DNA from 2 places in the Brevibacillus sp. FIR094 genome. Region 2 is predicted to be linked to the other one. Evidence: riboswitches for the same ligand, from Rfam matches in the RefSeq annotation. Region 2 holds a riboswitch; the other holds the start of a gene.

Region 1 (4,419 bases), on a different contig from region 2:
TAACGAAACGATGCCCTCTACATTCCCATTGCTTTTATCCAGCGGCGGGAGTAAGGTAGGAGAAGATAGAGGAGGAAAGATACTAGTATGACTGATCAATTAACACATTTTAATGAACAAAATCGAGCACGGATGGTGGACGTATCTGAGAAGGACGTCACAAAACGGGTGGCTGTAGCCGAGAGCCAAATCAGTATGAAACCCGAAACACTCGCCCGAATCCGCGAAGGTCGAATCGAAAAGGGCGATGTACTCGCAGTAGCGCAGGTAGCAGGTGTCATGGCTGCCAAAAAGACGTGGGAAATCATCCCAATGTGTCATCCGCTGCCATTGACTGGCATCGACATACAATTTGCTTTTGTAGATGAAACGACGCTTGCGATTACAGGAGCCGTGAAGACGACAGGGAAAACAGGCGTCGAGATGGAGGCGTTGACCGCTGTTAGCGTAGCGGCTTTGACGGTGTATGACATGTGCAAAGCCATGGATAAAGAAATGATAATCGGTCCGACCAGTCTGCAATCCAAAACAGGCGGAAAAAGCGGCGATTTCCATCGGGGTGAGAAGTAAGCCATGAGGCAAAAGTGGGAATCCTATCCGAGCAGCATTCGTTTATTGACGATTGCTGCCGTCATTTTTTCTACCGGAATGGCGTGTATTTGGCCGCTAGTTACGATCTATATTCACAACCATCTCGGAAAGCCGCTGACTGTAGCCGGCTTCTTGTTGCTTTTAAATCAAGGCGCATTCCTGATCGGGAGTATTGTCGGCGGGATGATGTTTGACCGCTGGGGTAAAATGCGCACCATTGTTGTCGGCTCCATCGGCGGAATACTTATTTCGGTTTGTTTAGGAGTTACACAAGATTTTACCGTATATGTCGTACTGTTATTATTGAATGGACTTTTTTATGGATCCCTTTCTCCCGTTATGAATGCGCTGGCAGTGGTTTTATGGCCAGAGGGCGGCCGTAAAGGAATCAATCTGATTTACGTTTCCCTCAATGTGGGTGTAGCTGCCGGTTCTGCTTTAGGCGGCTTCTTAGCAAGTGTTTCGTTTGCGTGGACGTTTTTCGGAAATGCGATCTCACAAGTAATTGTACTGACGATGTTCATGCTCATTTTGCCTCGTCAGTTAAAACTTGCAGAGCAAAAACGTCAATTGCAGACGACTACTCCCGAACAAGCAGAGGGAGAGCTTCTACGAGAACCACAGAAAGAGACCAAGGTCGTATGGGGAGCATTGCTGCTATTATGCGGGGGGCTATTAATTAGCTGGATTGTCTATGTACAATGGACAACGGTGCTGTCGGCCTACATGCAATCCCTTGGCATTTCACTACGTCAATACAGTCTGTTGTGGACGCTGAACGGCGGTTTGATCCTGTTTGGTCAGCCATTGATTGCGTGGGTCATTCGAAGCTTTGCCCGTACGTTAAAAGCACAAATGCTCTTGGGCGCTTATATCTTTGCCTTGTCGATGTTGATTCTGTCGCAATCAACGGTTTATGCAGGCTTTGTGGCAGGCATGTTCATCATGACGCTGGGAGAAATGCTCGTGTGGCCAGCGGTGCCGGCAGTAGCTGCACAGTTTACGCCAGAGGGACGAGAAGGCTTCATTCAAGGTCTGATAGCAGGGACTGGATCAGCAGGGCGGATGCTCGGACCACTGCTCGGCGCCTTCATTTTCCAATCGTTTCATGCGCAGGGATTATTGTTCGTAATGGCAGGCTTGTGTCTGTTGTCTGTCGCATTCTTTGCCTTCCACACATCTTTTCAAAAAAGAAGGCATCAGGTACCCGTACAGAATCAAGTATCTTGACACGGTTTACGTGCTCAAGTAGTATGATATAGACGAAAAAACAGTATATTCCGTGTGTTTGACTTATTCAGAGAGGTGGAGGGACTGGCCCTATGAAGCCCGGCAGCGGATCTGTTCCATGTGATGGACAGATGCTGTGCCAATTCCAGCAGGATTTTTTCCTGACAGATAAGGACGTGACCAAGCTGATCTCCCCCTTTTTCTGTATGGAAAAAGGGGGTTTTATTGTATTGGGCCCAAGAAAGGAATGGAAGAAAGATGCGCATTCAACCCTCCGACATGATTGATCGACTCCCTACCCAGTTTTTTGCGACCCTGGTGGCAAAAGTAAACAAGGTCATTGCGCAAGGCCATGACGTCATTAACCTGGGGCAGGGCAATCCTGATTTGCCGACACCGCCACACATTATTGAAGAATTACAGGCGCAAGCGGCACAACCACTCCATCACAAATATCCGCCTTTTCAGGGACGCGTGGAACTGAAGCAGGCAGTGAAACATTGGTATAAGCAAGAATTTGATGTGGACCTCGATCCGGAGGAAGAAGTAGCGATATTGTTCGGCAGCAAAACCGGACTCGTAGAGATTTGCCAAGTCCTGATGAACGCAGGCGATGTTGCACTGGTTCCAGACCCAGGTTATCCGGATTATTGGTCGGGGGTTGCAGTCGTAAATGGACGGATGGTCATGATGCCATTGAAGGCGGAAAATGACTTTTTGCCAGACTACAGCCAGCTCTCCCAAGCTGATTTGGATCGAGCGAAACTGATGTTTCTCAACTATCCGAACAATCCGACAGCAGTCAACGCACCACTCGAGTTTTATGAGGAAACCATTCGTTTTGCTCGAAAACATGAAATCGTCGTCTGCCACGACTTCGCCTACGGGGCGATCAGCTATGACGGGAAAAAGCCAGTCAGCTTCATGCAGGTTCCGGGTGCAAAAGAAGTGGGTGTAGAATTTTATACCTTGTCCAAAACGTACAACATGGCAGGCTGGCGTGTCGGTGCTATGGTAGGAAATCGCGAGCTGGTTCGTCTGATTAACCTCATTCAGGACCATTATTTCGTCAGTCTGTTCGGAGCGGTACAGATGGCGGCAGCCAAAGCGATGACGGAGTCACAGCAGTGCGTTCGCGATCTCGTCGCTGTCTACGAAAGCCGCCGCAATGCCTTGTACTCCAATCTGCATCGGATTGGCTGGCAGGCACCACCATCTCAAGGTTCGTTTTTTGCTTGGCTTCCTGTTCCAAGTGGCTTCACATCCGTGGAGTTCTCTGACCTGCTTTTGGAAAAAGCGCATGTCGTTGTAGCGCCAGGAAATGGCTTTGGTCCGACAGGTGAGGGCTATGTGCGAGCGGCTTTGCTATCAAATGAAGATCGTCTCGCGGAAGCGGTTCAGCGAATTGAGCGGTTGGGGTTATTTACGAAAACAAAATAAAGGCGAGGTAATTTGGCCACACTACCATAGAAATGGAGTGTGGCTTTTTTATTCTAGAATAAAAATCATTCTCATTATTGACAGATAATGATTTTCATTATACGATGACATTGTTAATGATAATTAGTCTCAGCGAGAGCGGGAGGGTACCATGCGCTATCAGATTAACGGTTACACGGATATGTATACGGTGATCGCCAACGAGCGGAAAATCGGCGGAGCCATTGAAGCAGGCCAGATTCGTCTGCGGACGGGAGAAGTTTACGCCAATGCTGTTCTCACTCGTTTGGAAATGTCAGGTGCGCATTTTTGCTCGATCGGATTTGTTACGGAAGAAGGCAAAAGACTGATTGTCCATGTGAATGATATCAGCATGATCGCTGATGCTCGTCACGTCAACGTTTGTGAGCTTACGAATGAATGCATGAGAGTAGAGAAATCCGCAGAGAGACTGAAGCGATTGAAGCGTCTCTGTGAACTGAATGAAGGTAGCTGTACGCCGACCTTCCAAGAAGAGGCATTGCTGTTGGCAAGTGATATTGGCATGGAAGAAGCGTCCACGCATGTAGACCTCTCTTTCCTCCCACACACAGAGAAACCGCGTGTGTTCCGCATCGCCTAGGAAAATATAGCCCATACATATGGACTCCTTTTCGTTTGAGACGAAGAGGGGTTTTTTGCATGCAGTGTGTCAAGACTAACGATTGAACAACCGCTCGACATAGTCAAAACCTATCCGCTCATAGCTAGCAAGGATTGGACTTACGCTGTGGACAGTGATAAAACAAGGATAAGCAAAATCAAGGGGGAACGGAACATGGAGTACTCATTTTCAAAATCTGTCGAAGCACTATCCTCCTCGGCTGTCCGGGAAATCTTGAAGCTGACCCAAGGCAATCAAGTGCTCTCGCTCGCAGGTGGACTGCCAGCAGAGGATTCTTTTCCAATAGCAGAGATGCGTGAAGCATTCAATCGCGCATTCGAACAAGGAGCAAAAGCTCTGCAGTACGGATTAACTGATGGATACTTGCCGCTTCGTGAGTGGATTGCATCCCGCATGAAGCAAAAGCATATGAACGTCGGTGTAGATAATATGATCATCACAACGGGCTCTCAGCAAGCAGTAGACTTGTTGTGTCGTGTATATTTAGACGAAGG
Region 2 (4,419 bases):
CACTGTCGATTTCGCCATAGAGAGTTGATCGGTTATCTCTTGCAAGCTCAGTTCCTTTTCCGCGAGCATTTTGACCATACGCAGCCTCTGCTCATCTCCGAGTGCTTTTAAGGCTTGCACCAGTGAAGGGGGTGGCTGATTAGGATCTACAGCATCGTGCAAATTTTCGTCGGCAACAGGGTAATAAAAAATTTTCGTCCCGACAGCATCGGCCTGTACGGTCCACGGGCGATAGATCGCTTGTGGGATCAGCAGTACGCGTGTCACGGCAGGCTCAGGGAGGTAGCTCGCTCCCGTCGCATACTCCACCAAGGCTTCCGGGTTGAGCTTTCCTAGCTTGCTTTGCTTTTGCGACCAATCCCGTTCTAGCATGCGACCAATTTCTTCCTCATGCGGCTTGATGTGAGTGGTATACCAGCCTTCCATCAATCCGAGAATATGACTCCGCAGCTCTTCTGCATCAACGGAAGTAATATGTCCGATATACGCTTCAAAAAAGAGGTGCGCGCGGCACGCTTCCTGTAAAGCTGCGCAATCATCCTTGCTACCTTGTGCAGCCTTCCGACGCGCTTCCTGCATACTTTCACCTAGATAAGGGAGGGCCTCGTATCGGAGCTGTTCTGTTGAGAGCTCTCTGACATACGAGAGAAATGAATCCAGATCAGCGAAAGGGCAAAGATCGAGCAGTTGCAAAAGCGTCTTCCACGTGTTGTGCTCCTTCGCATAGTCGACCTCTTGTCGTACAAAAGGCGAAAGCTCGTCCAACAGTTGACGCCAATAGGCAGAAGGGTGTTCCATCGTGTGATGCAATTGATCGTAGGTAGCGGCAGCGATTCCCAAGGCAGCTTCGAATAAGGGAGAATAGGAAATCTCCACGCGATACGTTGTTCGTTCACTTCCGATATTCAAAACTTTCACGTCTATCCATCCTTCCAAAAATTTCATCTATGCTTGTATTTTATAAAAATAGAATTTTAAATTCAATATTTTTCGAACGGAAATCAAAAAAGAAAGAAGGGCCACGCAGCTCAAAAAAGAGGTAGCGCGATCCTTCTTCATTTGGAGGCATAGTATGCTCAAGTGTCCTGGTGAAATCTATCAACCCACCGTGGACAATTGCAACGCACGCTGCAGTGCTTGCTCCAGATCAGAGAGGATATCGTCGATCGATTCTGTACCGACGGAGAGGCGAATAAGTCCCGGGGTCACTCCGGCTGCTGCCTGCTCTTCTTCCGTCATCTGCTGATGTGTTGTGCTAGCTGGATGAATGATGAGTGACTTGGAGTCCCCGACATTTGCGAGATGGGAGAACAGCTTCACGGACTCGATCAACGTTTTTCCTGCCTCAACGCCACCGCGAATTCCAAAGGTCAGGATCGCGCCAGCACCTTTTGGCAAATACTTTTGTGCCAAATCATGCTGGGAATCTGACTCTAGTCCCGGATAACTCACCCACTCTACGGCAGAGTGATTAGTGAGGAATTGGGCTACTGCCAAGGCGTTCTGGCTATGCCGCTCAATGCGCAGATGCAGTGTTTCTAATCCTTGCAGGAACAAGAAAGAATTGATCGGGGCGACAGCCGCTCCAATATCGCGCTGGAGCTGGACGCGCGCCTTGATAATATAGGCGAGTGGGCCAACTGCCTCTGTATAGACGACGCCATGGTAGCTTGGGTCTGGTGTAGTCAGACCTGGGAATTTTCCGCTGTTCCAGTCGAATTTTCCAGAGTCTACAATAATACCGCCAATTGCTGTTCCGTGGCCGCCGATGAATTTGGTGGTGGAATGCACGACAATATCGGCCCCGTGCTCAAAAGGACGGCACAAAATCGGAGTCGCGAAAGTGTTGTCCACGATCAACGGCACGCCGTTTTCGTGGGCAATATTGGCGATCGCCTCAATATCAGCGACATCAATGCGGGGATTACCGATCGTCTCGCAAAACACGGCTTTTGTCTTTTCATTGATATAGGCACGGAAATTTTCCGGATTGGATTGATCAGCAAAATGAACCTTGATACCGAGGCGGGGAAGAGTGTGGGCAAACAGGTTGTAGGTACCGCCGTAGAGACTGCTGGAAGCGACGATCTCGTCTCCTGCATGTGCAATATTTAAGATGGCGAATGTAATGGCAGCTTGCCCGGATGCGGTCGCTAATGCACCAACACCACCTTCGAGCAGGGCAACACGCTTCTCAAACACATCCTGCGTCGGATTCATGATACGTGTATAGATGTTCCCAAACTCTTTTAAACCAAACAGGTTGGCTGCATGCTCCGTATCACGGAAAACGTAGGAGGTCGTCTGATAGATCGGAACAGCACGTGAGCCTGTTACAGGGTCAACCTCCTGCCCACCGTGTACCGCAAGTGTTTCTGGCTTCCATTGTTGTTGATCGGACATGTCCATCTCTCCTTTTCCTATAGGAAATCGGCAAAAAAAAACGGAGCATTCTCCTGAGAAGAAGAAGGCTCCGATCATGCACGGGCTTGTGTTCATCTCTCAGAATCACTGGATTCTGCAGGAATTGGCACCATGCAGCTAGTCTGCTGGTTGCCGGGTTTCGTAGGGCCTGTCCCTCCACCGCTCTTGATGAGAAAAGTTGTTGTCGTAATTGTATGAAAATAAAACCTTGCTGTCAATGTAGAATATGCAGTTATCAGGGAGGTTTTTATGTATATGTGGATGAATGGCGTTTCACTCATGCCATTAATTTGTAACGCTTTTGCCTCAAGCTGTTCACATCCCGTGTGGCTACTGTCGCAGCGAAATAGGAGATAATGGTAGAAAATAGGGAGCATGGATGCAGGGTGAAGCCAAGTGCTCTTCACGTTAGAAAAGTAAAAAAGCGTGTGATATCATGGAGGTGGTTACAACTGATCTGATCGTACATATAGGAGGATAAATAGCGATGAGCCATGGAGTAAAGGAAATGACACCACAAGAGCTGTTGGAAAAGCTGGAAGCCAAAGAGGAACTGCAAGTCATTGATGTACGTGAGGTCGATGAGTGGAATGCAGGTCACATCAAAGAGGCACAGCTGATCCCACTCGGCTTTTTGCCACATCGTATCGATGAGCTGGATAAGAACATTCCGATTGTGATGGTTTGCCGTAGTGGTGCCAGAAGCCATAATGCTACAGCGTATTTGAGTGCCCAAGGATATGACGTGGCGAATATGGTTGGTGGCATGCTCGCATGGCCAGGTGAAGTCGAACAGTAAGAAGTCATAGAAACAGTGTGAATGCCTCCCGTGTGTAAGCAGGAGGCATCACGCATGGGACAAGCAGGGAGGAAGCAACCCGTGAGTGAAGGAACACAATTGCAACAGGAATCTGGGATGAAAAAACATTGGTTTCCTGTGTTAGCTGGTATTATCATTTTGGCTATCGTCGGAGTATTTGGTTATAAGTACATGACACAAGAGAAGATCGAAGTGTTGAAGCCCATCGCGGACTTCACCTTAGACAACAGTAACGGAACAACCTATACATTTAATGAAAGTGCTGGTAAGGTACGACTGGTTGAGTTTATGTTTACCAAATGCCCGGATATTTGTCCGGCGACCACGTACAACATGGCTAAGCTGCAAGATCAGTTGAAGGAAAAGGGACTGTTCGGAGACAAAGTAGAGTTTGTTTCCATTTCCTTTGACCCTGATAACGATACGCCGGAAGTCTTGCAGGAGTACGCAGCCAAGTTCAAGGCAGATCAGAGCGGCTGGAAGTTCCTGCGCGGGGACGCTCAGGCTATAGAGAAAGTGACGAAGGATTTTGGTCTGATGGTGATTAAGCAGCCAGATGGTTCTTATGCCCATACGGCTCGCATGTTCCTTGTGGATGGAGATGGAAACATGCGCCGCGCGTACGGGATGGCAGCTGACATGGACATGGAAGTCATGATGAAAGAGATGGAACAGCTCGCTGACTAGCGGGTCTCCTCATAGGAGATGTTTACGACTTCTTCTGTCTGATTTACGAATTCAATATGAACGAGTAACGCCCACCTGCGATTGCCTTTTTGAAGCAAGAGCTTAAACGTCTCTTCCGACGTGGTGGGCGTTTTTTGTTTTCGTCCGACGTGCAGGTAGTCGACAATTTGAGCGTTTGGATATCGCTTCATCGTTTCCTGCATCGCGAGCCTGCCCCATTTTGCATAGGGAGGCTGGGCATAGGCAGGGAATGTCTGAAAGATGAGCAGGAAAAGTACGGTGGAGAGAAGGGGCATCATGTTCCGATAACGAAATAGGCGGTGAATGGCTTGCACTTGCTAATCCCTCTCCTTTTCGAAATGGTTTGCCATGTATTTTGAAGACTTTTCGGAATATCATTCGTAGAAAATAATGACAATGAAGTACGGGAGGTTTTCGATGCATTACTTGCTCATTCCCTTATTTGGCCTTCCTGTTTTGGTGGGGGT

The links. Region 2 has a riboswitch for S-adenosylmethionine ahead of ACQ5DJ_RS25155 (homocysteine synthase). Riboswitches for the same ligand answer to the same signal wherever they lie in the genome.
Region 1: linked by a shared signal. The riboswitch ahead of ACQ5DJ_RS24085 (pyridoxal phosphate-dependent aminotransferase) and the one ahead of ACQ5DJ_RS25155 (homocysteine synthase) in region 2 are both predicted to bind S-adenosylmethionine.

Annotation. Positions count from the first base shown of each region.
Region 1 is NZ_JBEAES010000034.1:36,471-40,889, reverse strand. Features, by position in the region: gene moaC (cyclic pyranopterin monophosphate synthase MoaC) at 88-570, shown strand; gene ACQ5DJ_RS24090 (MFS transporter) at 574-1,821, shown strand; SAM riboswitch class I at 1,882-1,996, shown strand; gene ACQ5DJ_RS24085 (pyridoxal phosphate-dependent aminotransferase) at 2,080-3,261, shown strand; gene ACQ5DJ_RS24080 (hypothetical protein) at 3,413-3,883, shown strand; gene ACQ5DJ_RS24075 (PLP-dependent aminotransferase family protein) at 4,079-4,419, shown strand, end outside.
Region 2 is NZ_JBEAES010000038.1:31,369-35,787, forward strand. Features, by position in the region: gene ACQ5DJ_RS25150 (ArsR family transcriptional regulator) at 1-918, opposite strand, end outside; gene ACQ5DJ_RS25155 (homocysteine synthase) at 1,099-2,403, opposite strand; SAM riboswitch class I at 2,493-2,599, opposite strand; gene ACQ5DJ_RS25160 (rhodanese-like domain-containing protein) at 2,912-3,223, shown strand; gene ACQ5DJ_RS25165 (SCO family protein) at 3,305-3,931, shown strand; gene ACQ5DJ_RS25170 (YqzG/YhdC family protein) at 3,928-4,266, opposite strand; gene ACQ5DJ_RS25175 (hypothetical protein) at 4,370-4,419, shown strand, end outside.